Regions from separate parts of the Streptomyces sp. NPDC020807 genome, predicted to be linked through region 2. Evidence: riboswitches for the same ligand, from Rfam matches in the RefSeq annotation. Region 2 holds a riboswitch; the other holds the start of a gene.

Region 1 (14,437 bases), on a different contig from region 2:
GTGACCTTGACGGCGTCAGCGAGCTGGTTCATGCCGCGCTCGAGACCGCGCCGGGCCTCCTCGTCGAACGCGATGATCTTGGCCATGTGAAGTGGTCCTCCCGGACATGGGGTGGATAACGCTCCAGGACCGCGCCGACGCCCGCGACGGACGGCCTCCGTGACTCCGCGTGGTTCCTTGCCCCACCCGGACGGCGACCTCGTCTGCCCGATCCTCGTAGCACTCTCACCTTCCGAGTGCTAACGCCAATGATTAGCACTCGCCCTAGGAGAGTGCAAGCGACTCTCGACGATCGGGACGAGGATCGGGACGGAGTCACGGGAGGGGTCGGGACGGCCTCACGCGCGGAGGGCGTACGTCCCCGGGAACGCGTGAGGGGCCCGTATCCCCTCAGGGATGCGGGCCCCTCGACGGCGTTGCGTCGGTGGCCGATCGCGCCGCGCTCAGACGGCGAGCTTGACCATGTCCGCCTGCGGACCCTTCTGGCCCTGCGAGATCTCGAACTCGACTCGCTGTCCCTCTTCGAGGCTGCGGTAGCCATCCATCTGGATCGCGCTGTAGTGGACGAAAACATCCGCACCACCGTCGACCGCGATGAAGCCGTAGCCCTTCTCCGCGTTGAACCACTTGACGGTGCCCTGAGCCATGCCTAACTCCCCTATTACTGGCCCTTGCGCGGGCCCCGCACTTCGCGGAACCCGGGTCAGACCCTGCGCCGGAACGCGTCGACCGCCGCTGAATGTATCTGCCCAACTGCCCTGTGCAACAGGCCATTCGGGCGAGAATTCTGGGCACGACGGAAAGGGGAATTGGGGATAATCCCCGGACTTCCGGGGCAAGTCGGGCCCGGCAAAACGCGCAGAACGTACACAACGCTCACGCAGTTTGGCTGCTTCCAGACGTGCGGGGACGCATTCTCATATGCGGGCGGCACGGGCAGCGGAGGGGACTTCCCCAACTCTACCCCGCTCAACCATGCAGAATTGCCCCTTCCGCTTTATGGCGCGGAAGGGGCAATTCACGAAACTCGGAACGACTCGGAAGTGATCAGCCGCCGGCGACGGCCGGGATGATCGAGACGCCCGCGCCGGCCGGCGTGGCCGTCTCCAGGCCCTGCTCGAACCGCACGTCGTCGTCGTTCACGTACACGTTCACGAAGCGGCGCAGCTTGCCCTGGTCGTCCAGGACGCGGGCGGCGATGCCCGTGTGGTTCTTCTCCAGGTCGGCGATGACCTCGGCGAGGGTCGCGCCCTCGGCCTGGACCTCGGACCGCCCGCCCGTGTAGGTGCGGAGGATGGTGGGGATGCGGACGTTCACGGCCATGTCTTCGTACCTCTCGGCGACGCTTGCGGAGCGCGGAATCAGTGGGCCAGGCCCGCGTCGCGGAACGCGTCCAGGCTCGGGCGGATGGTGGCGGTCGCCTGCGAGGTCTCGGCCACCGCGTCCAGGGTCTTGAGGCCGTCACCGGTGTTGAGGACGACGGTCGTGAGCTCGGGGTCGATGAGACCGGCCTCCACGAGCTTCCTGGTCACGCCGACGGTCACGCCGCCGGCGGTCTCCGCGAAGATGCCCTCGGTCTGCGCGAGCAGCTTGATCGCGTCGACGACCTGCTCGTCGTTCACGTCCTCCACGGCGCCGCCGGTGCGGCGGGCGATGTCGAGGACGTACGGGCCGTCGGCCGGGTTGCCGATCGCGAGCGACTTGGCGATCGTGTTCGGCTTCTGCGGGCGGACGACGTCGTGGCCGGCCTTGAAGGCGGCCGAGACCGGGGAGCAGCCCTCGGCCTGCGCGCCGAAGATCTTGTACGGCTTGTCCTCGACGAGGCCCAGCTTGATGAGCTCCTGGAGACCCTTGTCAATCTTCGTGAGCTGCGAGCCGGAGGCGATCGGGATGACGAGCTGGTCCGGGATGACCCAGCCGAGCTGCTCGCAGATCTCGTACGCGAGCGTCTTGGAGCCCTCGCCGTAGTACGGGCGGAGGTTGACGTTCACGAAGCCCCAGCCCTCGCCGAGCGGGTCGCCGATGAGCTCCGAGCAGAAGCGGTTGACGTCGTCGTAGTTGCCCTCGATGCCGACGAGGTCACCGCCGTAGACGGCGGCCATGACGACCTTGCCCTGCTCCAGGTCGTGCGGGATGAAGACGCAGGAGCGGAAGCCGGCGCGGGCGGCGGCGGCGCCGACGGCGCCGGCCAGGTTGCCGGTGGAGGAGCAGGAGAGGGTGGTGAAGCCGAAGGCGCGGGCGGCTTCGAGCGCCTGGGCGACGACCCGGTCCTTGAAGGAGTGGGTCGGGTTGCCGGAGTCGTCCTTGACGAAGAGCTTGCCGGGGGCGACGCCGAGCTCGCGGGCGAGGTTGTCGGCCTGGACGAGCTTGGTCCAGCCGGGGTTCAGGTTCGGCTTCTCGGCGACGTCGGCCGGGACGGGCAGCAGCGGGGCGTAGCGCCAGATGTTGGCGGGGCCGGCCTCGATCTGCTTGCGCAGCGCCTCGGGGTCGCCGGTGGGAAGGTCGTACGCGACTTCGAGCGGTCCGAAACACAGCTCACAGGCGAAAATCGGACCGAGGGCGAAGACCTCGCCGCATTCGCGACAGGAGAGTCCGGAAGCGGGGCCGAGGTCGACGGTGGAAGCTGAATCGGCTTCGGTGGTGTCGGTGACAGCGGGTGCGACGGTCTGTGCAGCCATGGAGGCGAGGCCCTTTCTCCTCATCTTTCGCATGACGAATTTTTCGCCATGCGACGGATTTGGCACCTTCCCTAGCCGGGGGCCTCGCGAGAACGAGACAAACCGACTGGAGGGTTGCCGGGGCTTCAACGGGCCGTTTCCCTCTGCCCCTCTGGATGAGCGGTATTCGATTGTGGAACGCGGTCGGCACCCCGACGTGCATCGGAGATCCGCGTTGCTCAAGACTGTAACCGAAGGCCTGGGTGCTCGGACGGGCCGTCCGTACCGCGAGATGGAGATCACGTGCTGGAAGAGGTGGAGCGCTGGCTGGCCCGGCGGTCCTGGTCCGTGGCCGACCGACCGATGGAGCGCATCCTCGCCGCCAAGCGCAACACGAAGGTCAGCGTCGTGCTGCCCGCGCTCGACGAGGAGGCCACGGTCGGCGACATCGTCGCCGTCATCCGCCGCGAGCTGATGAGCCCGTCCGTGCCCCTCGTCGACGAGCTCGTGGTGATCGACTCGGGCTCCACCGACCGTACGGCCGAGGTCGCCGCGGCGGCCGGCGCGCGGGTCGTGGCGCGGGACGAGATCCTCCCCCGGGTCCCGGCCGTGCCGGGCAAGGGCGAGGTCCTGTGGCGGTCACTGATGGTGACGAGCGGGGACGTGGTCTGCTTCGTCGACGCGGACCTGAGGGACTTCTCGGCGGACTTCGTGACGGGCATCGTGGGCCCGCTCCTGACCGACCCCGACGTGTCCTTCGTGAAGGCGATGTACGACCGTCCTTTCGGGGACACGCCAGGTCAGGGCGGCCGGGTCACCGAGCTGGTGGCGCGTCCGCTCCTCAATCTCCACTGGCCGCAGCTGGCCGGTTTCGTGCAGCCGCTGGGCGGCGAGTACGCGGCGCGGCGCGAGCTCCTGGAACGCCTCCCCTTCCCCGTCGGTTACGGAGTGGAGCTGGGGCTCCTCGTCGACGCGCTGCACACGGTGGGCCTGGACGGCCTCGCGCAGGTCGACGTGGGCGTGCGCAAGCACCGCCACCAGGACGGGCAGGCGCTGGGCCGGATGGCGGCGGCGATCTACCGGACGGCACAGCTGCGGCTCTCCCGCGGGCACCTCGTGCGCCCCCGCCTGACGCAGTTCGAGCGGGGCGACGAGGGCTTCGTCCCGCGGACGTACGACGTGGACACGGAGGAGCGGCCCCCGATGGCGGAGATCGCGGAGTACGCGCACCGCCGCGTGGCGTAGCCCATCAGGAGATCCGTTTTGCCTATATTGCCCCCTTATGTGCAGTACACAAGAAGGGCATGAGAGAAGAAGTAGACGTTTTCCGGGAGCAGCGGCGGCGACCGGTCTCGCCGCCGCCACGCTCGCCTTCGCCTTCGTGTCCCCCAGCGCATCGGTGTCTCCGACTGCATCGGCATCGACGGCATCGGTGAACCCGACCCACCCGACGTATCAGCCGACGTCCTCGCGCACGTCCCCGCCGCCTCCCCCGGCCCCCGGTCCGCAGGGCGGTTCCGGCGGGCAGATGGCGGAGACGGGCAGGAACGGCGAGCGGCTGTGGCTGCTCGGCGCGCTGGGCGTGGCGCTCGCGGCGATGGGCGCGGTGGCGAAGGCGGCGATGCGCGGCCGTCGCGACTGACGAGTGACCGGCCGGCTCCGGTGACTCCCGGTGGCCGAATCAGCCCGTCTCGTATACGTACGTTTGAGCGTTTACGGGACGGGCTAGGTTCGCCATATGGCTACCGTTCTCGTGGCATCCAACCGTGGCCCGGTCTCGTACAAGCTCCAGGACGACGGAGGACTGGACGCCCGCAAAGGCGGAGGCGGCCTGGCGTCGGCTCTGAGCGGCATCAGCTCCCCGGACAACCTGTGGGTGTGCGCGGCGCTGAGCGAGGCCGACCGGGAGGCGGTGAGCCGTGGCGTCGCCGAACCGGGCGTACGGATGCTGGACATCCCGCCCGAGGTCTACGCGGACGCGTACAACGGCATCGCGAACTCGGTGCTGTGGTTCCTGCACCACCACCTGTACGACGTCCCGCGCGAGCCGGTCTTCGACGCGGAGTTCCGACGCCAGTGGGAGTCGTACCGCGCGTACAACGAGGCGTTCACGGAGGCCCTGGCGGCCGAGGCGGCGCACGGGGCGGCCGTCCTGGTCCAGGACTACCACCTGGCGCTGGTCCCGGGGCAGCTCAGGAAGGCCCGCCCGGACCTCAGGATCGCGCACTTCACGCACACGCCGTGGGCTTCGCCCGCGTACCTGCGCATGCTCCCGGACGACATCCGCGAGGAGCTGCTGCGGGGGATGCTGGGCGCGGACGAGCTGGGCTTCCACACGCGGGCGTGGGCGAAGGAGTTCCGGGCCTGCGCGGAGCAGCCGGGCCTGTCGGGGACGCACGTGGCGGTCCACCCGCTGGGGGTGGACGCGGACGACCTCAGGAAGATGGCCCACACTCCCGAGGTGGACGCGCGGCTCGCGGAGCTCCGGGCCGAGATCGGCCCGCGCAGGACGATCGTGCGCGTGGACCGCACGGAACTCTCGAAGAACATCCTGAGGGGCCTGCTGGCCTACCGCGAGCTGCTCACGACCCGCCCGGAGTGGCGGGAGAAGGTGGTCCACCTGGCGTCGGCGTACCCGTCGCGCCAGGACCTGGAGTCGTACCGGGCGTACACGCAGGCGGTCCGGGACCTGGCGGACGCGATCAACTCCGAATTCGGCACGGCGGACTGGCAGCCGGTCCTGGTCTCGGTGAAGGACGACTTCACCCGCTCGCTGGCGGCGTACCGCCTGGCGGACGTGGCGCTGGTGAACCCGGTGCGGGACGGCATGAACCTGGTGGCGAAGGAGATACCGGTGGTCTCGGAGGAGGGCTGCGCCCTGGTGCTCTCCACGGAGGCGGGCGCGTACGAGGAACTCCACGAGGACGCCCTGACGGTGAACCCCTTCGACGTCACGGCCACGGCGGAAGCCCTCCACCGGGCCCTGACGATGCCCCCCGCCGAGCGCAAGGACCGCACCCGGCGCCTCGCGTCCGCCGCCACCGCCTTCCCGCCCCAGCGCTGGTTCCTCAACCAACTGGCGTCCCTGCGGGACCGCTGAGAACCGGCGGGTCAGCGAGGAACGAGGCCGTCGACGTCCAGCGTGACCGTGAAGGGGACGGAGACGTCCAGACGGCCTCGGTGAATCCCGGTCGGGACGTAGGTGCGGGTCATGGTGTCGAGCTCGTACGTGTGCACCACCGGGGTGCCGGCCTCGTCCTCCACCCGCCAGAAGTGGGGAATCCCGGCCTGCGCGTACTTGAAGGGCTTCAGGGACCTGTCGCGGTCCGCCGACTCCTCGGAGACGACCTCGACGACCAGGGCGACGTCCTCCGGCGCGTACCACGTGCGGTCCGGGTCGTACGAGGCCGTGGTCACCAGGATGTCGGGCTCGGGACGGCTCTTCCTGTCGAGCCGGACGGTCATCTCCCGCTCCGCCTCGAACCCTGCCGGCGCGGCCTGCCGCAGGGCGAAGGTCAGGTTCTCCACCAGCCGGGAGTGCCAGGAGCGCTGCGGCGACATCATGAAGATCAGTGCCCCGTCGATGAGTTCGGTGTGCCGAGGGGCCTGAGGAAGGTGATCGAGGTCGTCCGCCTCCCAGCCGCTCGGCCGGGGCGGGATCATCCAGTCGGGGAGTTCGGCGGTCACGGCTTCCTCCAAGCACCGCGGGGAGTCTCCCAGCGTAGTGGACACGTGACCCGTGACCCGTGAGCGGTAAATCCCTGTCGGTTATCGGTACGGCCCTCTCCTCCTGAGGGGTCGAGTCGTGTCAGACTCCGCTTCGATCGTTCCCCCAGGCGATCCGTTTCTCCCCATGGCGCGCACGCAGCGCATCAGACGCATGAGGCAAGCGGAAGGATCGCGACACACGTGAAGAAGATTGTCGTGGGCATGACCCTCGGGTCGGCGCTCACCGCACTCCTCGCCGCCGGGCTCACGCCCGCCGTCGCGCAGGAAGCACGGGACGGCGGGGTCGGGTCGGCGGCGGGGGCCAAGGCCCACCGGTCCGACAACCGGCCCGGGCCGCTCACCAAGCAGCGCACCGAGCTGCGCGAGAAGGCGATCGACCTGATCGCCAAGGGCAAGGCCAGGGCGAACGCCGACGGCGTCGTCGAGGTCGCCGACGGCAAGTTCGTGGAGACCGAGACCACGACCGCCGACCGGCAGGAGAAGATCTTCACGATCCTCTCCGAGTTCGGGACCGAGGGGTCGGGCAAGCTCGGCACCGTTCCCGGCCCGCTCCACAACGAGATACCCCGGCCGGACCGCGGCGTGGACAACTCCAACGCCTGGACCGCCGACTTCGACAAGGGGTACTACGAGAACCTCTTCAACGGCTCCGGCGAGTCGATGAAGACGTACTACGAGAAGCTCTCCAACGGCCGCTACTCCGTCTCCAACGTCGTCGAGGACTGGGTCAAGGTCCCCCACAACGCCTCCTTCTACGGCGACAACGCCGTCGAGGACACCGGCGGCTCGTGGGCCTTCATCCAGGACACCGGCGACGCGTGGTGGAACGCCCAGATCGCGGCCGGCAAGACGCCCGCCGAGATCGACGCCCACCTCGCCCAGTTCGACGTCTGGGACCGCAACGACTGGGACCACGACGGGAACTTCGACGAGCCCGACGGCTACATCGACCACTTCCAGGCCGTCCACGCCGGCATGGGCGAGGACGCCGGCGGCGGCGCCCAGGGCGAGGACGCCATCTGGTCGCACCGCTGGTTCGTGAACGGCGACGACTACGGCCTCACCGGCCCCGACGTGGCCGGCACCCAGAACAAGGGCGGCGGCGCCCGCATCGGCCAGTCCAAGTACTGGCTCGGCGACTACACCACCGAGGGCGAGAACGGCGGACTCGGCGTCTTCTGCCACGAGTTCGGCCACGACCTCGGCCTGCCGGACTACTACGACACCGACGGCGGCGAGAACTCCACCGCCTTCTGGACCCTCATGAGCTCCGGCTCGTGGCTCAGCCACGGCGCCGCCGCCAACGCGGGCATCGGCACCCACCCGGGCCTCATGGGCGCCGAGGAGAAGCTCTTCCTCGGCTGGCTGGACTACTCCGACGCCCCGCTCGGCGCCTCCGGCACGTACACCCTGAACCCGGCGCAGCTCCAGGTCACCGGCAAGGACCAGGCCGTCCGCGTCGCGCTCCCGGACAAGACGAGCAGCACCACCTACACCGCGCCCGCCTCGGGCACGCACGCCTGGTGGACCGGCTCGGCCGACGGGCTCAACCAGTCGCTCACCCGCTCCGTCCCGGCCGCCCCGCGCGTCACCGTCAAGGCGTCCGCCTGGTACGAGATCGAGGCGGACTACGACTACCTCTTCGCCGAGTACTCCCTCGACGGCGGCACCACCTGGGCCCGCGCGGGCGACGCCGTCTCCGGCTCCTCCGCCGGCAAGTGGACGACCCTCCGGTTCACGTACGACTCCGCCGGCAAGCCGTCCCTGTTCCGCTTCCGCTACCAGTCCGACGGCGGCGTCCACTTCGCCGGCGCCTTCCTCGACGACATCAGCCTGAGCAGCGGCGGTACGAGCCTGCTGGGCGACGACGTCGAGAACGGCACCAACGGCTGGACCCCGCAGGGCCGCTGGAAGATCTCCACCGGCACCGAGACCGCCACGTCCCCCCGGTACTACCTCGTCGAGAACCGCGAGTACGTCGGCTCCGACGCGCTCCTCGCCGAGGGCCCGTACCAGTTCAGCAAGGGCGTCACCGCGCCCGACTGGGTCGAGTGGTTCCGCTACCAGAACGGCATGCTGGTCTGGTACGTCGACCGCTCCTTCGACGACAACAACGTCAGCAACCACCCCGGTGGCGGCTCGGCGATGGCCGTCGACGCCCGCCCGGCCCCGTTCACGTACGCCGACGGGACCGCGCCCACCAACCGCCGTCAGCCCTTCGACGCCACCTTCGGCCTCGAGGCGACCGACGCCACCTGCCTCCACAAGGAGGTCCTGGTCGGCAAGGGCGGCAACAAGACCGTCGAGACGCTGGCGGCCTGCGCCCCCTCCGTCGCGGGCATCCCGGTCTTCGACGACACGAACCCGAACGCCTACTACGACACGACGGCCCCCCAGGCCAGCGTGAAGGTCGCGGGCCACGGCGTCCGTGTCACCGTCACCGGTGACGCCGGCGACGACCTGACCATCAGCGTGGTCAACCCGGCCGCCGCCCACTGATCCAGGGCGACCGGCAGCACGACCGCGAGGGCGGTACGGGGCCCCAGGGCTCCCGTACCGCCCTCGTCGGTACCGTCAGGGCAGCTCTCGTACCGCCCCCGTCGGTACCGTCAGGGCTCCCGCACCGCCCTCGCCAGTTCCGTGAGGAGCGCGACCACGCCCGGTGGGCCGTCCACCGCCACGTCCGCGCGCTCCGCGAGCTCCTCGACCTCCGTCGAGCCGCTGCACACCAGCAGGCCCGGCATGCCGTCCGAGCGGAGCTTCTCCACCGCCGCGAAGGCCGGCAGGTCGCCCAGGTCGTCGCCCGCGTAGAGGACGGAGCCCGCGCCCGCCTCCCGGAGGAACTTCCCGAGCGCCACGCCCTTGTCCATGCCGGGGGGCCTAAGCTCCAGGACCATGCGGCCCGGCTCCAGGACCAGGCCGTGATGGGCGGCGAGGTCGCCGAGGGGGGCCTTGAGGGCCTCGAAGGCGGCCTCGGGCGCCTGGGCGCGGCGGGTGTGGACCGCGACCGCGCGGCCCTTCTCCTCGATCCAGACGCCCGGCCACGCCCCGAGGCGGTCGAGGAAGCCGGGGAGCTCGGCGCGGACCGAGGCGACGCCGGGGTGCGGGGCCGCCGCCCGTACGGTGCCGGTGACCGCGTCCCAGCGCTCGGCGCCGTAGTGGCCGAGGACGGTGAGGTGTTCGAGGCCGGGGACGCCGGCGAAGCCGCCGTACCGGACGGCGACCCCGGCGGGTCTGCCGGTCACGACGACGACGGAGCGGACCTCGGGGGCGAGGGCGGCGAGCGCCTCGACCGCGCCGGGGTGGGCGCGGGCCCGCTCGGGATCGGGGACGATCTCGGCGAGGGTGCCGTCGAAGTCGAGGGCGACGACGGCTTCGGAAGGGCGCGCGAGGAGGGCCGCGAGGCCCTCGCGGCCGGAACTGTTGGTCGGATGCGGAAGGCTGGTGACCATGTCCACGACCCTAGCGAGGGTCGTCGCTCACGTCAGCGTGACCGGGGTCATCCCGTACGCCTCTACCGCTTCCCCCGCCGCTCCTCCCTCACCCGTCTCAGGCGGTTCACCGTCACGGGGTCGTGGGCCAGCGCCCTGGGGTCGTCCAGGAGGGCGTTGAGGAGCTGGTAGTAGAGCGTCGGGGAGAGCCCGAGGCGTTCGCGCACGGCCCGCTCCTTGGCGCCGGGGCCGGGCCAGGAGCGGCGTTCGAGGGCGAGGAGGGCTCGTTCGCGTGCGCCGAGCCCGTGGGAGTCCCCCGCCGCCCCACGGGAGTCCCCCGCCGTCCCCCAGGAGTCCCCCGCCGTCTCTTCGCTCATACGCTCAACCTATTACTCGGCGGCCTCCGCCGCCGTCGCCGCCTGTCCGATCTGCGCGAGGACCTCCGCCGGGCGGCCCGCCGGGGTCACCGCCTTGCCGATGTTGCGCTTGACCGTGTCGCTGACCGTCGCCCAGGAGGTCTTGCCGACCGGCGGGAGCTGCGCGTCCGGCAGGGCGGCGAGGAACTCGTGCAGGTGCGCGTACTTCGGGTCGCTCTCCATGGTGGTGGAGGCGCTGACCGTGACGGGCAGCAGGTCGTTGTCCCCGGCGAACTTCAGGACGTTCTCGTCGCTGAAGACGAAGTCGAGGAAGGAGCCGATCTCCGCCCGGTGGCCGTTCTCCTTGAAGCCCATGATCCAGTCGGCGACACCCATGGAGGTCTCGGGCTTGCCGTCGATGCCGGGCAGCGGGACCTGGCCGATCTGGACGCCCTTCTTCGCGGCCTCCTTGAGCAGCGAGGGGTGGCCGTTGAGCATGCCGACGTCGCCGGCGGCGAAGGAGGCGAACGCGGCCTTGCGGTCGAGCTTGCCGGGGGCGACGGGGCCGGTGAGGCCCTTGCCGACGAGCTCGGTCTTCAGCCAGTCGAAGGTGGCGACGTTCGGCGCCGAGTCGACGGCGTACCGGTCGCTGAAGTCGGTCCAGCCGCCCCCGCCGCTGAGCAGCCACATCATGGCCTCGGCCTGGGCCTCCTCGGGGCCGAGGGGCAGCGCGAAGGGGGTGCGGACGCCGTCGTCCTTGAGCTTCCTCGCGGCGGTGGCCAGCTCGGCCCAGGTGGTGGGGGGCGTGGCCTTGGCCGAGGCGAAGAGGGCCTTGTTGTAGAAGAGCGTGCGGGTGGAGGCGACGAACGGCAGGCCGTACTGGACGCGGTCGGTCTCCCCGGCGGCGGCGAGCGGCGGGAGGAAGTTGGCCTGGACCGGGATGGAGAGCAGGTCGTCGGCGGGGTAGAGCTTGCCGTCGGCGGCGTAGTCGGCGTAGGCGCCGATCTGAGCGATGTCGGGGGCGTCGCCCGCCTTGACCATCTCGGCGACCTTGCGGTCGACGTCGGTCCAGGACTCGACGCTGACCTCGACCTTGACGTCGGGGTGGGTGGCCTCGTAGGCGGCGACGAGGTCGTTCCAGTACTTCTTGGTGGTGTCCCCGCCGGTGAGGTCGTAGTCGGCGGCGACCAGTCTCAGGGTCACGGGCCCGGAGTCGCCTCCGAGGACGCCGCACCCGGAGACCGTCGCGGTCAGTCCGAGGGCGGCGGCGGCCGCGGTCAGTCCAAGGAATCGTCGCCGCTTCACGGCTTGTCCCACCTCTTTGCTCGGCTGCTCGTCGTTGAGCGTCGTCATTGCGGCCGTCAGTCTCCCCCGACCGCACACAAGAGGTCTAGTCCACTCGGGTATCGCTTCCGCAACGCCGACGGGACCATGGGCCCACCACCCCTACGGAGGAGGGTCCCGAATTTGTATCCGAACGCAACAATCCTCGGCAGTGGACTAGACCTATCGGGTCCCCGCGCGACAGACTGTTCCACGTGAAACACGTCATCGCCCTGGATGTGGGCGGCACCGGCATGAAGGCCGCCCTCGTCGGGGCGGACGGCACCCTGCTCCACGAGGCCCGTCGCGCCACCGGGCGCGAGCGCGGCGCCGAGGCGGTCATCGAGACCATCCTCGGCTTCGCCGCCGAGCTCCGCGCCCTGGGCCAGGAGCGGTACGGCGAGCCCGCCGCCGCGGCCGGAGTCGCCGTACCCGGCATCGTCGACGACGCGAACGGCATCGCCGCCTACTCCGCCAACCTCGGCTGGCGTGACGTACCCCTGCGCGCCCTCCTCAGCGAGCGGCTCGACGGCGTCCCCGTCGCCCTCGGCCACGACGTGCGCACCGGCGGACTCGCCGAAGGGCGGATCGGCGCGGGCAACGGCGCCGACCGCTTCCTCTTCATCCCCCTCGGCACCGGCATCGCCGGGGCCATCGGGATCGCCGACCGCATCGAGACCGGCGCCCACGGCTACGCCGGCGAGATCGGCCACATCGTGGTCCGCCCCGGCGGCATCGAGTGCAGCTGCGGCCAGCGCGGCTGCCTGGAGCGGTACGCCTCCGCCTCCGCGGTCTCCCTCGCCTGGGCCACCGCCTGCGGCGACCCCGAGGCCGACGCCGCCGACTGCGCGAAGGCCGTCGTCTCCGGCGACCCGCTCGCCACCCGCATCTGGCAGGAGGCCGTCGACGCGCTCGCCGACGGGCTCGTCACCGCGCTCACCCTCCTCGACCCCCGCACCCTCATCATCGGTGGCGGACTGGCCGAAGCCGGGGAAACCTTGTTCACACCACTTCGGGCCGCGGTGGAGGAACGGGTCACGTTCCAGAAGCTGCCCGCCATCGTCCCGGCGGCCCTCGGGGACACCGCCGGATGCCTGGGAGCCGGCCTCCTCGCCTGGGACCTGCTCGCAGCCCGGCAAGGCGAGCACGACCGGCACGACCAGGCCGGTCAGCACGACCAGGCCGCCCGGGCCGACCAGCACGCCCAGCGCCCCACCGACTCGGAGGTTTCCGCCTGATGGCCGATCACAAGGTTCTCGCCGGCGCACACGTCGTGCTGCCCACAGGGATCGTCGAGAACGGACGCGTGATCGTCGACGGCGACCGCATCGCGGGCGCGGCACCCGAGAGCGCCGAGACGATCGACCTCACCGGCCACTGGCTCGTCCCCGGCTTCGTCGACATGCACAACCACGGCGGTGGCGGCGGCTCCTTCACCTCCGGCACGGTCGAGGACGTCCTCAAGGGCGTCCACACCCACCGCCTGCACGGCACCACCACCGTCGTCGCCTCCTTCGTCACCGGCGACATGGACTTCCTCGTCCAGCGCGCCGGGCTCCTCTCCGAGCTCGCCGAGCAGGGCGACATCGCCGGCCTCCACTTCGAGGGCCCGTTCATCTCCCCCTGCCGCAAGGGCGCCCACGACGAGACGCTGCTGCGCGACCCGCACCCCGCCGACGTCCGCAAGCTCGTCGAGGCCGGCCGCGGCCAGGCCAAGATGGTCACCCTCGCCACCGAGCTGCCGGGCGGCATCGACTCCGTGCGGCTCCTCGCCGAGCACGGCGTGATCGCCGCGATCGGACACACCGACGCGACGTACGAGCAGACGGTCGCCGCGATCGACGCGGGCGCCACCGTCGCCACCCACCTCTTCAACGCGATGCCCGGCCTCGGGCACCGCGCGCCCGGCCCCATCGCCGCGCTCCTGGAAGACCCGCGGATCACCGTCGAGCTCATCAACGACGGCACGCACCTCCACCCCGCCGCCCTGGAGCTCGCCTTCCACCACGCGGGCGCCGAGCGGGTCGCCTTCATCACCGACGCGATGGACGCGGCCGGCTTCGGCGACGGCACCTACATGCTCGGCCCGATGGAGGTCGAGGTGAAGGACAGCGTCGCCCGCCTCGTCGAGGGCGGCTCCATCGCGGGCTCGACCCTCACCCTCGACCGCGCCTTCAAGCGCGCCGCGACGATCGACGGCCTCCCCGTCGAGTCGGTCGTCCAGGCGATCTCCGCCAACCCGGCGCGGCTGCTCGGCGTGTACGACCGGGTCGGCTCCCTGGAGCCCGGCAAGGACGCGGACGTCGTCGTCCTGGACGCGGAGTTCACCCTGAAGGGCGTCATGCGCAAGGGCGAGTGGATCGTCGACCCGACGAAGGCGTGAACAGCGCGGGAACGGCAGGCGGTCACAGGTCTGGGCCGCCCGCCGTTCCTTTGGCATGATCGGTGCCCGTCACGTATCGGCACACGGAGGGTGGACAGCCCGTGATCCTCACCGTCACCCTCAACACGGCACTCGACCTGACCTACCGGGTCCCCGCCCTCACCCCGCACGCCTCCCACCGCGTCACCCAGGTGATCGAGCGCCCCGGCGGCAAGGGCCTCAACGTCGCCCGCGTCCTCGCCACCCTCGGGTACGAGACGGTCGCCACCGGCTTCGCGGGCGGCGCGACGGGCGCGACCCTCCGCGAGGCCCTCGCGGCCACCCCCGTACGCGACGAACTCGTGGAAACCGCGGGCGCCACCCGCCGTACGGTCGCGGTCGTCGACAACGCGACCGGCGACACGACCCAGCTGAACGAGCCGGGCCCGAGCATCACCCCCACGGAGTGGACGGCCTTCCGCACCCGCTTCGAGTCGCTCCTCGACGGAGCCGCGGCGGTCGCCCTCTGCGGCAGCCTCCCGCCGGGCGTCCACGTCGGCGCGTACGCGGAGCTGATCC
Region 2 (14,437 bases):
GCTCTTCCTCGCCTTCGGCCTGTCCATCATGATCGGCTACTACCTGGCCTTCACGGCCAAGCGTGTCGACGCGATGGCGCAGGACAACAAGGAGGCCGACGTCGCGGACGAGGCCGGTGAGCTGGGCTTCTTCGCCCCGCACAGCTGGCAGCCGCTCTCGCTGGCCATCGGTGGCGCGCTCGCCTTCCTCGCCGTCGCGATGGGCTGGTGGCTGCTGTACTTCTCCGCCCCGCTGATCCTCGTCGGCCTGTTCGGCTGGGTCTTCGAGTTCTACCGCGGCGAGAACCAGAACCAGTAGCGGTACCTCCTCCCCGGCGGGCGACCGCCACCGGAGCACCCGAGGGGCCCGGACACTTCGTCACCGAAGTGTCCGGGCCCCTCTTTTGCAGCATCAGGGCGCGCTGCCGGAAGGGAATGTTCTTACGGTGAGGTCATGAACGACACGCCGCGCATTCGGACTGTTCTGAGCTGCACCCTCCTGGTCGTGACCGTCACGGCGGCCGCCACGGCGTGCGCGGGATCCGACGGCCATCCGCTGTCCGCGAGGCCGTACGACGCGGTGGACCAGCTCGCGTTCAGCGCGGCGGACGCCGGGGCGAGGGTGAACCCCGAGAAGCCCCTGGAGGTCTCCGCCAAGGGCGAGGGGCGGATCACCGACGTGACCGCCGTCGACGCGGCGGGACGGCGCCTCGCGGGCGAACTCACCGCGGACGGGCGGCGGTGGCGCTCCACGGCCGCGCTCGCGGCAGGAGCGCGCTACACGGTCCGGGTGGCCACCGAGGACGAGGACGGCGCGCCAGGCGCCCGTACGTACACCTTCGAGACGGCTCCGGCCAAAAGGGCCCTGACCGTCACCTTCGGGCCGGAGGCGGGCACGTACGGCGTCGGGCAGCCCCTCACCGCCGAGCTCAGCCTCCCGGTGAAGGACAGGGCGGCCCGCGCGGTCGTCGAGCGGGCCCTCAAGGTCCGCTCCACGCCCTCCGTCGAGGGCTCCTGGTACTGGGTCGACGACAAGGAACTCCACTTCCGGCCCAAGGAGTACTGGCCGGCCGGAGCGCTCGTCACCGCCTCGGCCAACCTCGACGGCCTCAAGGTCGGCGACAAGCTCTACGGCGGCGCGTCCAAGCCCCTGAAGCTCTCCATCGGCGACCGGATCGAGGCGGTCGCGGACGCCGAGTCGCACTACATGACCGTGCGGCGCAACGGAGAAGTGATCAACACCATTCCGGTGACCACCGGCAAACCGGGCTTCTCCACCCGAAACGGCATCAAGGTGGTGCTCGGCAAGGAGTACTACGTCCGGATGCGCGGCACCAGCATCGGCATCTCCGAGGGCACCTCGGAGTCGTACGACCTGCCGGTCTACTACGCCACCCGGGTGACGTGGAGCGGCGAGTACGTGCACGCCGCGCCCTGGTCCGTGGACTCGCAGGGCGTGGCGAACGTCAGCCACGGCTGCGTCGGCATGTCGACGGGGAACGCGGCCTGGTTCTACGAGACCGTCCGCCCCGGCGACATCGTCAGGACCGTCAACAGCTACGGCGACACGATGGACACCTTCGGGAACGGCTTCGGCGACTGGAACCTGTCCTGGGAGAAGTGGCGCCAGGGCAGCGCCCTGGTGGAGAAGACCGGCGACCCGACCGCCACGCAGGACGCCAAGGCCCGTCTGAGGCCGTCGCTCTAGGGAGCGGGACACCCCTCGGGGCCGCGCCGCCCCCCCGGACGGGGGCGACGCGCCCGGGGTCACGCTTCGATCGAGAGGCGGGAGCGCAGCAGGGCCGCCAGGGACGCCGCGAACTCCACCGGTTCCACCGGATGGGTGATCGCGGCGTCGGCGCGGCTCCAGGTGGCCAGCCAGGCGTCCTGGGGGCGCCCGATGAGCAGCAGCACCGGCGGGCAGCGGAAGATCTCGTCCTTGAGCTGCCGGCAGACGCCCATGCCGCCGGCGGGCACCGCCTCGCCGTCCAGGACGCACACGTCGATCCCGCCCTCGTCCAGGGCCTTCAGGACCGCCGGGAGCGTCGCGCACTCCACGAACTCGACCGGGGGCACGTCCGCCGCGGGCCTGCGCCCCGCGGCGAGGCGCACCTGCGCGCGGGTGTTCGCGTCGTCGCTGTAGACCAGGACCGTGGCGCTCGACTGCATCGTTCCTCCGTGGGGCAAGTCCGTGGGAAGGTCTGGGAAGGTCGTCGATCGATGCGCGGGATGCTACTCCGGTCCACACCCCGTCAACACCCGTTCAGCACCTGTTCGAAGGGGTCGGCACTGGGCCGTTCGGGCTGGACACACCCCCCTGACACTCCGAACGGCACCCCCCGGAGTGAGGGCGGGATAAGCGACCGACATAATGTCGGTCGTGGCGACAGTAACGACAGTAGAAACAGGGCACGCGCACCCCTCGGTCAATCGGCCGAACCTCACCAGCGTCGGAACCATCATCTGGTTGAGCTCCGAGCTGATGTTCTTCGCGGCCCTCTTCGCGATGTACTTCACCCTGCGATCGGTGACCGGTCCCGAGTTCTGGGCGGAAAAGGCAGACGCCTTGAACTTCCCGTTCTCGGCGACCAACACCACGATCCTGGTGCTCTCCTCCCTCACCTGTCAGCTCGGCGTGTTCGCCGCCGAGCGGGGCGACGTGAAGAAGCTCAGGACGTGGTTCATCATCACGTTCGTGATGGGTGCGATCTTCATCGGCGGCCAGGTGTTCGAGTACACCGAGCTGGTCAAGCACGAGGGCCTCTCGCTCTCGTCGGACCCGTACGGCTCGGTCTTCTACCTGACCACCGGCTTCCACGGCCTGCACGTGACGGGCGGTCTCATCGCCTTCCTGCTGGTCCTCGGCCGGACCTACGCCGCCAAGAGGTTCACCCACGAGCAGGCAACCGCCGCCATCGTCGTGTCCTACTACTGGCACTTCGTCGATGTCGTCTGGATCGGCCTCTTCGCCACGATCTACATGATCAAGTAATCGGGCCCCGCCCCACGGCGGGTCCGAGACATCCAGCAAGCATCGACGCAGAAGATCCTGACACCGGGGTAATCCGTGAAAAAGCTCTCCGCACGACGACGCCATCCGCTGGCGGCGGTCGTCGTCCTACTTCTCGCGCTGGCGGCCACTGGGGGGCTGTACGCCGCGTTCGCGCCCGCGGGCACGGCGAAGGCCGATGAAACCGCCCAGTCCCTCGCCATCGAGGAGGGCAAGAAGCTCTACTCCGTCGGCTGCGCCAGCTGCCACGGAACCGGCGGTCAGGGAACCACTGACGGCCCGCCCCTCGTCGGCGTCGGCTCGGCCTCGGTCGACTTCCAGGTCGGCACCGGTCGTATGCCGGCCCAGCAGCCGGGCGCCCAGGTCCCGAAGAAGAAGGTCATCTACTCGCAGGCTGAGATCGATCAGCTCGCGGCGTACGTTGCCTCTCTCGGTGCCGGCCCGATCACGCCGACCGAGGAGCAGTACAACCCGGCTGGTGCCGACGTCGCCAAGGGTGGCGAGCTGTTCCGCACCAACTGCGCCCAGTGCCACAACTTCACCGGTGAGGGTGGCGCGCTGAGCAACGGCAAGTACGCCCCGAGCCTCGAAGGCGTGAGCCCGAAGCACCTCTACGAGGCCATGCAGACCGGCCCGCAGAACATGCCCTCCTTCCCGGACACGACCATGCCGGAGAAGGAGAAGAAGGACATCATCGCGTACGTCCAGGCCGTCAACAGCGACAAGGCCGACAACCCGGGCGGTCTCAAGCTCGGTGGTCTCGGTCCCGTCAGCGAGGGCCTGTTCGCCTGGATCTTCGGTCTGGGCGCGCTGATCGCAGTTGCCATCTGGGTCGCGGCCCACACCGCTAAGGCCAAGAAGTCATGAGTAGCCAAGAGAATCCAGAAGAGAACCTGCCGGCAGGGCAGGACACCGCGCACGGCGCGGTGAAGGTCGCCGACGACCCGTTCGCCGACCCGGGCCTTCCGCCCCACAAGCCGCGCATCCAGGACATCGACGAGCGGGCCGCCCGCCGGTCCGAGCGCGCGGTCGCCTTCATGTTCACGCTGTCGATGCTGGCCACGATCGGCTTCATCGCGTCGTACGTGATCTTCCCGGTCGACCACATCGTGTACATCTGGCCCTTCGGCCGGGTGTCCTCGCTCAACTTCGCCCTGGGTCTGACCCTCGGCGCGGCCCTCTTCTTCATCGGCGCGGGCGCGGTCCACTGGGCCCGCACCCTGATGTCCGACGTCGAGGTCGCCGACGAGCGTCACCCGATGGAGGCCACGCCCGAGGTCAAGGCGAAGGTCATGGCGGACTTCGCGGCCGGTGCCGCGGAGTCGGGCATGGGCCGCCGCAAGCTCATCCGCAACACGATGTTCGGTGCGCTGGCGCTCGTCCCGCTCTCCGGCGTCATGCTCCTGCGTGACATGGGCCCGCTGCCCGAGAAGAAGCTCCGGACCACCAAGTGGGCCAAGGGCAAGCAGCTCATCAACATGAACACGCACGAGCCGCTGCGTCCCGAGGACGTCGCCGTGGGTTCGCTGACCTTCGCCATGCCCGAGGGCATGTCGGAGCACGACCACGACTTCCAGACCGAGATCGCCAAGGCCGCCCTGATGATCGTCCGGATCCAGCCGGACGACATCAAGGACAAGCGTGAGCTCGAGTGGTCGCACGACGGTGTCGTCGCCTTCTCGAAGATCTGCACCCACGTCGGTTGCCCGATCTCCCTGTACGAGCAGCAGACGCACCACGTGCTCTGCCCGTGCCACCAGTCCACCTTCGACCTCTCCGACGGCGCCCGCGTCATCTTCGGCCCGGCCGGCCACGCCCTCCCGCAGCTGCGGATCGGCGTGAACGACAAGGGCTTCCTCGAGGCGCTCGGCGACTTCGACGAGCCCGTCGGTCCTGCCTTCTGGGAGCGCGGATGAGCACCGTGACCGCTACGAAGAAAGCCCCCGCCGGTGAGCGGGTGGCCGACTGGGCCGACGGTCGGCTGGGGATCTACACCCTGGCCAAGGCCAACATGCGGAAGATCTTCCCGGACCACTGGTCCTTCATGCTGGGTGAGATCTGCCTCTACAGCTTCCTCATCATCATCCTGACGGGCGTCTATCTGACGATGTTCTTCCACCCGTCGATGAACGAGGTGGAGTACGTCGGACCGTACGTCCCGCTCCAGGGACAGCTGATGTCCGAGGCGTTCAACTCGACCATGCACATCTCCTTCGAGGTGCGCGGTGGTCTGCTCATCCGGCAGATCCACCACTGGGCGGCGCTGATCTTCCTCGCCGGCATGTTCGTGCACATGATGCGCGTCTTCTTCACCGGTGCGTTCCGCAAGCCGCGTGAGATCAACTGGCTGTTCGGCTTCCTGCTGTTCTTCCTGGGCATGTTCACCGGCTTCACCGGTTACTCGCTCCCGGACGACCTGCTCTCCGGCACCGGTGTCCGCTTCATGCAGGGCGCGATCCTGTCCGTGCCGGTCGTCGGCACGTACCTCTCGATGTTCCTGTTCGGCGGCGAGTTCCCCGGCGGCGACTTCGTCGCCCGGTTCTACTCGGCGCACGTGCTGCTGCTCCCCGGCATCATGCTGGGCCTCGTGGTCGCCCACCTCATCCTGGTGTTCGTCCACAAGCACACGCACTTCGCCGGCCCCGGCCGGACGAACAACAACGTCGTCGGCATGCCGCTGCTGCCCGTGTACATGGCGAAGGCCGGAGGCTTCTTCTTCCTGGTCTTCGGCGTCATCGCGGTCATCGCGGCGATCGCCTCGATCAACCCGATCTGGGCGCTCGGCCCGTACCGTCCGGACCAGGTGTCGACCGGCGCCCAGCCCGACTGGTACATGGGCTTCGCCGAGGGTCTGATCCGTGTCATGCCGGGCTGGGAGATCAACCTCTGGGGCCACACGCTGGTCCTGGGCGTGATGATCCCGCTCGCGATCTTCCCGGCGGTCCTCGCCGCGATCGCGGTCTACCCGTTCATCGAGTCCTGGATCACCGGCGACAAGCGCGAGCACCACATCGCGCAGCGCCCGCGCAACGCTCCGACGCGCACCGCCTTCGGTGTCGCCTGGATCACCGCGTACATGATCATGCTCGTGGGTGGTGGAAACGACCTCTGGGCGACCCACTTCCACCTGTCGATCAACTCGATCACCTGGTTCGTGCGGATCTTCTTCTTCGTCGGCCCGGTCATCGCGTTCATCGCGACGAAGCGGATCTGCCTCGGCCTCCAGCGCCGCGACAAGGACAAGGTGCTGCACGGCCGCGAGTCGGGCATCATCAAGCGCCTGCCGCACGGTGAGTTCGTCGAGGTCCACGAGCCGCTCAGCCAGGGCGAGCTGCACCGCCTCACGGCGCACGAGCAGTACGCGGCCGCGGAGCTCCCGCCGGCCGTCGACGAGAACGGTGTCGAGCGCAAGGTCGGCCGCCTGGAGAAGCTCCGGGTCAAGCTGAACAAGGGCTACTACGGCGACGACAACCAGATCGCCAAGCCCACCGCCGAGGAGTACAAGGCGATCCAGGACGGCCACGGCCACCACTGATCACCTGACCTTCCTCCGACCCAGGTCGCCACGCTGAGGAGCCCCGTCCATTCGATGGACGGGGCTCTTCGCCGTCCCCGGGGATCGATAGGGTGGGTCCGGTACCCGTCACGATCATCAGGAGCTGCCATGAGCGCTGCGACCCCCGCTGGAGGACCCACGTCGGCGGGCCGCTCCTGGCCCGTCGTCCTCGACGGTCTGCTGACCGGACGCGACCAGAGCGCCGACGACACCGCGTGGGCGATGGACCGCATCCTGCGGGGCGAGGCCACCGACGCCCAGATCGCCGGCTTCGTCGTGGCGCTCCGGGCCAAGGGCGAGACCGTCGACGAGATCACCGGTCTCGTCCGGACGATGTACGAGCACGCCAACACGATCGAGGTGCCGGGGCCGTCCGTCGACATCGTCGGCACCGGCGGCGACGGCGCCAAGACCGTCAACATCTCGACCATGTCGGCGATCGTGGTCGCGGGCACCGGCGCCAAGGTCGTCAAGCACGGCAACCGCGCCGCCTCGTCCGCCTCCGGCGCCTCCGACGTCCTGGAGAAGCTCGGCGTCAACCTGGAGCTGACCCCGAAGCGCGTGGCCGAGGTCGCCGAGGAGGCCGGGATCACCTTCTGCTTCGCCGTGAAGTTCCACCCGGCGCTGCGGCACGTGGCCATGGCCCGCAAGGAACTCGGCATCCGGACCGTCTTCAACTTCCTCGGCCCGCTCACCAACCCGGCCCGGGTCCGCGCCCAGGCGACCGGCGTCGCCGACGCGCGCATGGCCCCCATCGTCGCCGGCGTGCTCGCCGGGCGCGGCTCCTCCGCGCTGGTCTTCCGCGGCGACGACGGCCTCGACGAGCTGACCACGACCGCCACCTCCCGGGTGTGGATCGTGCGCGACGGGGCCGTCCGCGAGGAGGCCTTCGACCCGCGAGAGGTCGGCATCCCGATCGTCCCGGTCGACGCGCTGCGCGGCGCGGACGCCTCGTACAACGCCGACGTGGCCCGCCGGCTGCTCGCGGGGGAGACCGGTCCGGTACGGGACGCGGTGCTGCTCAACGCGGCGGCGGCGCTCGTCGCCCTGGAGCCGACCGGCGCCACCCTCGCGGAGCAGCTGTCCGCGGGGATCGCGAAGGCGGCCGAGTCGATCGACTCCGGTGCGGCCCGCCGCACCCTGGAGCGCTGGATCGAGGTCAGCAACAGCTAGTCCACGACACGCGGCCCCGTCCGGCATGCGGACGGGGTTGCGCGTGGGCGATCCACTGAACTACGTTCTGTGCCAGGTCATGAGTGACAGTCCTCAAGCCCCGGCTGACTGTCCGGCAACCCTCCGTCCGTGGCGGGGTGCCCCGGGTGAAGACCAGGTCGCACGGCAGAAGCCCTGCGGCAAGCGCGGACCCCTGCGTCTCACCTTGGGGTCCTTGGTCCTCTAGGGAGCGGTGTCTCGTGAGCAAGCGAATGCGCTAGGGCCTGTCCGGCCCCTTTCTCCACCCTTCACCCGTGTGCGGCACCCCTGTGCCTTCGCGCTGCCCCACGGGATCCTCACGCCCTTTCGCGCCCCTTTTATGCCGGGAGACACCGCTATGTCCGCATGCTCGAACGCCGCCGCCCTCGCCTCCGCCGTCGAGACCGCCTCCGCCGAGTCCGCCGACCCCTGCTGCGCCGCCCCGCTCCCGGTCCTCGGCCGGGACGTCACCGTCCCGCTCGTCACCGGCGGCGAAGTGACCTACGCGGCCCTCGACTACGCGGCCAGCGCCCCGGCCCTCCAGCGCGTGTGGGACGACGTCGCGGCGTACGCCCCGTACTACGGCAGCGTCCACCGCGGTGCCGGGTACCTCTCCCAGCTCTCCACCGACCTCTTCGAGAACAGCCGCGAGACCGTCGCCGAGTTCCTCGACTGCCGCCCCGGCGACCAGGTCGTCTTCACCCGCTCCACCACCGACTCGCTCAACCTGCTCGCCCGGACGATCCCCGCCGACTGCGAGGTCTTCGTCTTCGAGACCGAGCACCACGCCTCGCTGCTGCCCTGGCAGGACGCCCGCGTCACCTACCTCAACGCGCCGCGCACCCCGGCCCAGGCCGTCGAGACCCTGGAGCTCGCCCTCGCCGGCCGCACGGTGACGATTGACGGGGGCTACGGCCCGGCCCTGGTCTGCGTCACCGGCGCCTCGAACGTCACCGGCGAGCTGTGGCCGGTGAAGGAGCTCGCCGCCGCCGCCCACGCGCACGGCGCCCGGATCGTCCTCGACGCCGCCCAGCTCGCGCCCCACCACCCGGTCTCCGTCAAGGAGTTGGACGTGGACTGGGTCGCCTTCTCGGGCCACAAGCTGTACGCGCCCTTCGGCTCCGGCGTCCTCGCCGGCCGCGCCGACTGGCTCCAGGAGGCCGAGCCCTACCTCGCCGGCGGCGGGGCCTCCCGCAAGGTCTCCCGCCGGGCCGACGGCGGCGTCGACGTCGAGTGGCACACCACCGCCGCCCGCCACGAGGCCGGCTCCCCGAACGTCATCGGCGTCTACTCCATCGCCTCCGCCTGCAAGGCGCTCACCGAGGCCGGCTTCGAGGGCCTCGTCGCCCGCGAGCAGCACCTCATCGCGAAGGTCCGCGCGGGTCTCGCCGAGGTCCCCGAGGTGAAGGTCCTCTCCCTCTTCGGTGACGACGCCCCCCGCGTCGGCGTCATCTCCTTCGTCGTCGAGGGCTGGAACAGCTCCCACTTCGCCGCCGCGCTCTCCGCCGAGTACGGCATCGGCGTCCGCGACGGCCTCTTCTGCGCCCACCCGCTCGTCCGCACCCTGCTCGGCAGCGACCCGGGGACCCAGGGCGAGTGCGGCGCACCCGAGGCGGCCCCCGGCGAGCGCTCCCTCAACGCCATCCGGGTGAGCTTCGGCGCCGGTACGCCGGACGAGCACGTGGAGCGGTTCGTCGGCGCCGTGAAGGAGCTCGTCCGGGACGGCGCCCAGTGGAAGTACCGCACCGAGGACGGCCGCTGCGTCCCGGACCGCGGCTGACCACTCACTCGTACGGGTGAAGGGGGCCTCCCGGTCGGGAGACCCCCTTCAGCCGTGACGCGTGCGCGTCCGGGAACGTCCTAGGACTCCAGCCCGATGGCGAAGGCCGCCTCCAGGTCGTGCTGGGAGTACGTGCGGAACGCCACGTGCGTGTCCGTGGCCTCGACGCCCGGGATCTTGCTGATGCTGCCGGGGATGACGTCCGCCAGGTCGTCGTGGCGCGACACCCGGACCATGGCGATCAGGTCGTAGGTCCCGGTGACCGAGAAGACCTCGCTGACGCTGTCGAGCGCGGCGATGGACTCGGCGATCTCGGGGATGCGGTCCACGCTGGTCTTGATGAGCACGATCGCGGTGATCACGGCTGGCTGTCTCCCTCGGTCGCCGCGGCTGGTGTCCTCACTCTAGCCCCACGCCGGAAACGGCCCCACGCGTAGAGGAAGCCGACGCAGAAGCCCACCACGTGGGCCAGATAGGCGACCCCGGGGCCGGGACCCGCGGCCCGCGCCGCCAGCCACTGGAGCACGAACCAGAAGATCAGCACGATCCAGGCGGGGAAGCGCAGAGGCAGGAAGAAGAGGAAGGGGAAGAGGCTCGTCACCCGGGACCGGGGGAAGAGGAAGAGGAAGGCCCCGAGCACCCCGGAGATGGCCCCGGAGGCCCCGACGAGCGTCTGCTCGCTGTTCGCGTGCGCCACCGCGTACCCGAGCAGGGCGACATAGCCCGTGCCCAGGTAGAAGAGGGCGAACTCGACCGGACCCATGCGCTCCTCGGCCATCGCGCCGAAGACGTACAGGAAGAGCATGTTCCCCAGCAGGTGCAGCCAGCTGCCGTGGACGAAGAGCGCGGTGAACGGGGTGAGCAGGGCGCCCGGCACGCCCGCCGTCAGCTCCGCCGGGATGACGCCCCAGCGGCGGAAGTACGCGCTCTGCGCCGCCAGCAGCTCGTCGCCCGTGCCGTACACCGGGTTGAGCCCGGAGACCGGGCCGGTCACGAAGAGCAGGCAGCAGGCGGCGATGAGGCAGTACGTCACCGTGGGGCCGCCGCGCGCGCCGCGCCAGGCGCCGAGGGCCGCTGCTCGCCAGTCGATCACGGACAGATCATCGCGTACCGGGGCCGAAGTGGACAGAGTGCCTCGCCGTCAACCGGAGCGCCGGGAGGCCGTAGGGTAACGGGCAGTACGACAGCGGTTCGACGGCGCACCGCGGCTCCCGCACCTGGCACGACACCGACAGGAAGAAGGACGGACCGATGACGACGGTTCCCCTGCCGACCGACGAGACCCGCTGGCGCTGCACGCTCTGCGGCAATCTGACCCGCTTCGACGTGACCCGCTCGTCCAAGGTCGTCGAGTACGTCCATCTGGACCTCGCGGGCGACCCGACGGTCGAGGAGCGGCAGGTGGTCAGTGAGACCATCGAGTCGGTCCGCTGCCGCTGGTGCAACGCGGTGGACCAGATCGAACTGGTGGACAGGCCGGGCGCCGCTTCCTGAGGACGGCGCGGACGACATAGGGGTGACGGATCGTGGAGCAGCCCGCGCACGGTGGTGAACCGGCCGGCGCGGCAGGTGACGCTGCCGAGACGCTCGACCACCCACTGACGGAAGGTGTACGTCGGCGGGTCGTCGCGCTGGTCGCCGACGCCTTCGGCGGCCTGACCGTCGCGGAGCTTCCGCCACCCCTGCGGCAGTACGCCCGCTTCACCGCCAGTCGCCGCGCCAAGTTCGCCGGGAACGCCATGGCGGCGGCCCTGGAGAGCGACCCGCTGTTCCGGCAGCGGATCGGCGAGCGGTTCAAGCAGTCGGAGCCCGAACTCGCCGGGGCCGTCGAGTCCGGCACCCCGCCTGCCGCCGCCGACCCGGTCGACATCGCCGCCGCGGCCTACGTGCTGCGGCCGGCCGGCTGGGTCAAGCTCGTCGCCGCCGCGGGCGAGGAGGCCCTGCGGGCGGACGCCGAGCGGGCCGACGAGGCCGGCCGGCGCGAGCTGGAGCGGCTGCGCGAGGAGTTGACGGCCGCTCAGGAGCGCGCCAGGAGCGAGGCCGAGCAGCTCCGGCGCGACCTGGAGGCGGCCCGCAAGGAAGCGGAATCGCTTCACCGCAAGCTGCGCAGCGCCCAGAGCGACGTGAAGCGCGGGGAGGCGGCGCTCCGCCGCGTCCAGGGCGAGATCGACGCCGCGAAGGCGGAGGCCGCCGCGCAGGTCTCGTCCGCCGAGAGCGAGAGCCGCCGCCTCAAGGCGCGGCTCGGCGAGGTCGAGGCGGCGCTCGAGGCGAGCCGCAGGTCGGCCCGCGAGGGCCGCTCGATGGAGGACATGCGGCTGCGGCTGCTCCTCGACACGGTCCTCGACGCGGCCCAGGGGCTGCGCCGCGAACTGGCGCTGCCGCCCGTCTCGACGCACCCGGCCGACACCGTGGACGCGGTGGAGCCGGGCCGGATGTCGCCGAAGGACATCGCGGCGCGCGCGCTGTCCGAGACCGACCCGGCCCTCCTCGACCAGCTCCTCGAACTGCCCCAGGCGCACCTGGTCGTCGACGGCTACAACGTCACCAAGACCGGTTATCCGACGATGCCGTTGGAGAAGCAGCGGCTGCGGCTGCTCGGCGGCCTCTCGGCCCTCGCGGCCCGGTCGGGCGCCGAGGTCACCTGCGTCTTCGACGGGGCGGAGCTCGCGGCGCCGGTGCTGCTCGCGCCGCCGCGCGGGGTGCGGGTGCTGTTCTCCAAGCCCGGTGTCACGGCGGACGAGTTGATCCGCCAGCTGGTGCGGGCCGAGCCGCCCGGCCGTCCGGTGGTGGTGGTCTCCACCGACCGCGAGGTGGCCGACGGCGTGGCGAAGGCCGGTGCGCGGCCCGTCGCGTCCGCCTTGTTGCTGAAGCGGCTTTCGCGCCTCTCGTAACCCCTGCGCGTTATGCCCGAATTCTGGACGGCAGACCGTCAAGAGGCCATCACGGCCCGTGTGATGTGGGTAAACAAAGTGGCGTCCGAGCGATATTTTTGCCGGTGGGATTTGAACTGATCACAGCTTGGTCACTAGGGTCGGGGTTCGAACCTTCGCGCGGTAGTTCACCCATCCGGGGTGGCGGCGGAGGAACCGCCTGCCCTTCACCGGTTGGGCGGCTCTGAGGAAGAAGGAGCTCGCCTTCGTGGCGTCCCACCGTCGACCCAAGCAGCCGAGCCGCACCCGCGTGACCGTGCTCACCGCGACCGCGGCCGCCGCCGTCGCGCTCTCCGCCCAGTCGGGCGCCCAGGCGGCTCCCAAGCCGAAGATCGACGAGGTCAAGGCCAAGGTCGACGCGCTGCACCACGAGGCCGAGGAGGCCACGGAGCAGTACAACCTCGCCGACGAGCGCCGGGGCAAGCTCCAGAAGGAGATCGGCGAGCTCCAGGACAAGGTGGCCCGCGGTCAGCAGGAGCTCAACACCCTGCGCGACCAGATCGGTTCGGTCGCCAGCGCCCAGTACCGCTCCGGCGGCATCGACCCGGCGATCCAGCTCTTCCTCTCCGCCGACCCGGACACCTACCTCGACAAGGCGTCCGCGATCGACCAGCTGAGCGCCCAGCAGGCCGACGTGCTCACCTCGATCCAGGCCAAGCAGCGGACCCTCGCCCAGCAGCGCGCCGAGGCGACCACGAAGCTGTCCGACCTCGAGGACGTCACCAAGACGCTCGGCGAGAAGAAGAAGAAGTACCAGGGCAAGCTGGCCGACGCCCGCGCCCTCCTCAACACCCTGACCGCCGAGGAGCGCGCCCGCCTCGCGGCCCAGGAGCGCGAGAAGGAGCAGCGCGCCAGCCGCGCCGCCGCCTCCCGCGTCGACCTCGGCAACGAGGCCCCGGCCTCCGGCTTCGGCGCGATGGCGCTGAGCGCCGCCGCCACCCAGCTCGGCAAGCCGTACGTCTCCGGCGCAGAGGGCCCCAACTCGTACGACTGCTCCGGTCTGACGATGTGGGCCTACCGCCAGGCCGGCGTCCGTCTCACCCGCACCACCTACACCCAGCAGAACGACGGCGTGAAGATCGGCCGCAGCCAGCTCCGGCCCGGTGACCTGGTCTTCTTCAACGGCCTCTCGCACGTGGGTCTGTACGCGGGCAACAACACGATCCTGCACGCCCCCAAGCCGGGCGCCGTCGTCCGCTACGAGTCCATGAGCTACATGGGCACCTTCCAGTTCGGTGTCCGCATCGGCGGCTGACCCCGCCACGACCCGCTCCGGCATGCCCCCCAATCGGGTGGTTTGCCGGGCCACTGACTGACCTGACGCCCCGCCGGTGACCTGTGTTCTCCGGCGGGGCGTCACTTTGTGTGTCCATCGGCTTCGTTGGAGACGGCGTGCTCAGCGGCTAACGTCTGGCCCTCCAGTCCCCGTCGAGCCGAACGGAGCGCGATTAGTGGCGTCCCACCGCCGACCCGCGAGGGTCACCGTCCTGACCGCCGCCGCCGCGGCCACCGCGGCCGCGTCCCTGGGGGCCGTCCCCGCGAGCGCCGACCCGGGGACCTCCTCCGCGGCCACCCGCGCCACGGTCGACCGCCTCTTCGAGGAGGCCGAGAAGGCCACCGAGGGTTACAACCAGGCCGACGAGAAGGCGGACCGGCTGCGCCGGACGGTCACCCGGGCGCAGGACGGACTCGCCCGCGGCCAGGAGCGCATCAACCGCATGCGCGGCGCCCTCGGCTCCGTCGCCGGGGCCCAGTACCGCTCCGGCGGCATCGACCCCGCCCTCGCGCTGCTGCTCTCCTCCGACCCCGACAGCTACCTCGACCGCGCCTCCGCCCTCGACCGCGTCACCGCGCGGCAGAGCGCCGCGCTCGGCGAACTCCGGCGCGAGCAGCGGCGCCTCGACCAGAAGCGCGAGGAGGGCCGGATCGCCCTCGCCGAGCTGGAGCGCAGCCGGACCGAGGTCGCCCGCCACAAGCGGACCGTCGAGCGG

What was found. A riboswitch is a leader RNA that binds a small molecule or an ion and turns the genes downstream of it on or off. The one in region 2 is predicted to bind S-adenosylmethionine.
Region 1: linked by a shared signal. The riboswitch ahead of thrC (threonine synthase) and the one ahead of AB0G79_RS08295 (aminotransferase class V-fold PLP-dependent enzyme) in region 2 are both predicted to bind S-adenosylmethionine.

Annotation. Positions count from the first base shown of each region.
Region 1 covers NZ_JBFADU010000002.1:108,090-122,526, reverse strand. Annotated here, with positions in the region: gene groL (chaperonin GroEL) at 1-86, opposite strand, end outside; gene AB0G79_RS03610 (cold-shock protein) at 444-647, opposite strand; gene AB0G79_RS03605 (MoaD/ThiS family protein) at 1,048-1,323, opposite strand; gene thrC (threonine synthase) at 1,362-2,702, opposite strand; SAM riboswitch class I at 2,696-2,840, opposite strand; gene AB0G79_RS03595 (glucosyl-3-phosphoglycerate synthase) at 2,961-3,902, shown strand; gene AB0G79_RS03590 (hypothetical protein) at 4,090-4,299, shown strand; gene AB0G79_RS03585 (trehalose-6-phosphate synthase) at 4,396-5,757, shown strand; gene AB0G79_RS03580 (Uma2 family endonuclease) at 5,769-6,344, opposite strand; gene AB0G79_RS03575 (immune inhibitor A domain-containing protein) at 6,567-8,885, shown strand; gene otsB (trehalose-phosphatase) at 8,996-9,838, opposite strand; gene AB0G79_RS03565 (DUF3263 domain-containing protein) at 9,901-10,194, opposite strand; gene AB0G79_RS03560 (extracellular solute-binding protein) at 10,207-11,526, opposite strand; gene AB0G79_RS03555 (ROK family protein) at 11,712-12,734, shown strand; gene nagA (N-acetylglucosamine-6-phosphate deacetylase) at 12,734-13,879, shown strand; gene AB0G79_RS03545 (1-phosphofructokinase family hexose kinase) at 13,981-14,437, shown strand, end outside.
Region 2 covers NZ_JBFADU010000004.1:93,151-107,587, reverse strand. Annotated here, with positions in the region: gene AB0G79_RS08335 (cytochrome c oxidase subunit 4) at 1-298, shown strand, start outside; gene AB0G79_RS08330 (Ig-like domain-containing protein) at 434-1,687, shown strand; gene AB0G79_RS08325 (hypothetical protein) at 1,747-2,148, opposite strand; gene AB0G79_RS08320 (heme-copper oxidase subunit III) at 2,351-2,971, shown strand; gene AB0G79_RS08315 (c-type cytochrome) at 3,047-3,856, shown strand; gene AB0G79_RS08310 (Rieske 2Fe-2S domain-containing protein) at 3,853-4,905, shown strand; gene AB0G79_RS08305 (cytochrome bc complex cytochrome b subunit) at 4,902-6,524, shown strand; gene trpD (anthranilate phosphoribosyltransferase) at 6,654-7,718, shown strand; SAM riboswitch class IV at 7,794-7,910, shown strand; gene AB0G79_RS08295 (aminotransferase class V-fold PLP-dependent enzyme) at 8,095-9,516, shown strand; gene AB0G79_RS08290 (Lrp/AsnC ligand binding domain-containing protein) at 9,597-9,878, opposite strand; gene AB0G79_RS08285 (rhomboid family intramembrane serine protease) at 9,875-10,609, opposite strand; gene AB0G79_RS08280 (hypothetical protein) at 10,768-11,010, shown strand; gene AB0G79_RS08275 (NYN domain-containing protein) at 11,043-12,407, shown strand; gene AB0G79_RS08270 (NlpC/P60 family protein) at 12,655-13,701, shown strand; gene AB0G79_RS08265 (NlpC/P60 family protein) at 13,898-14,437, shown strand, end outside.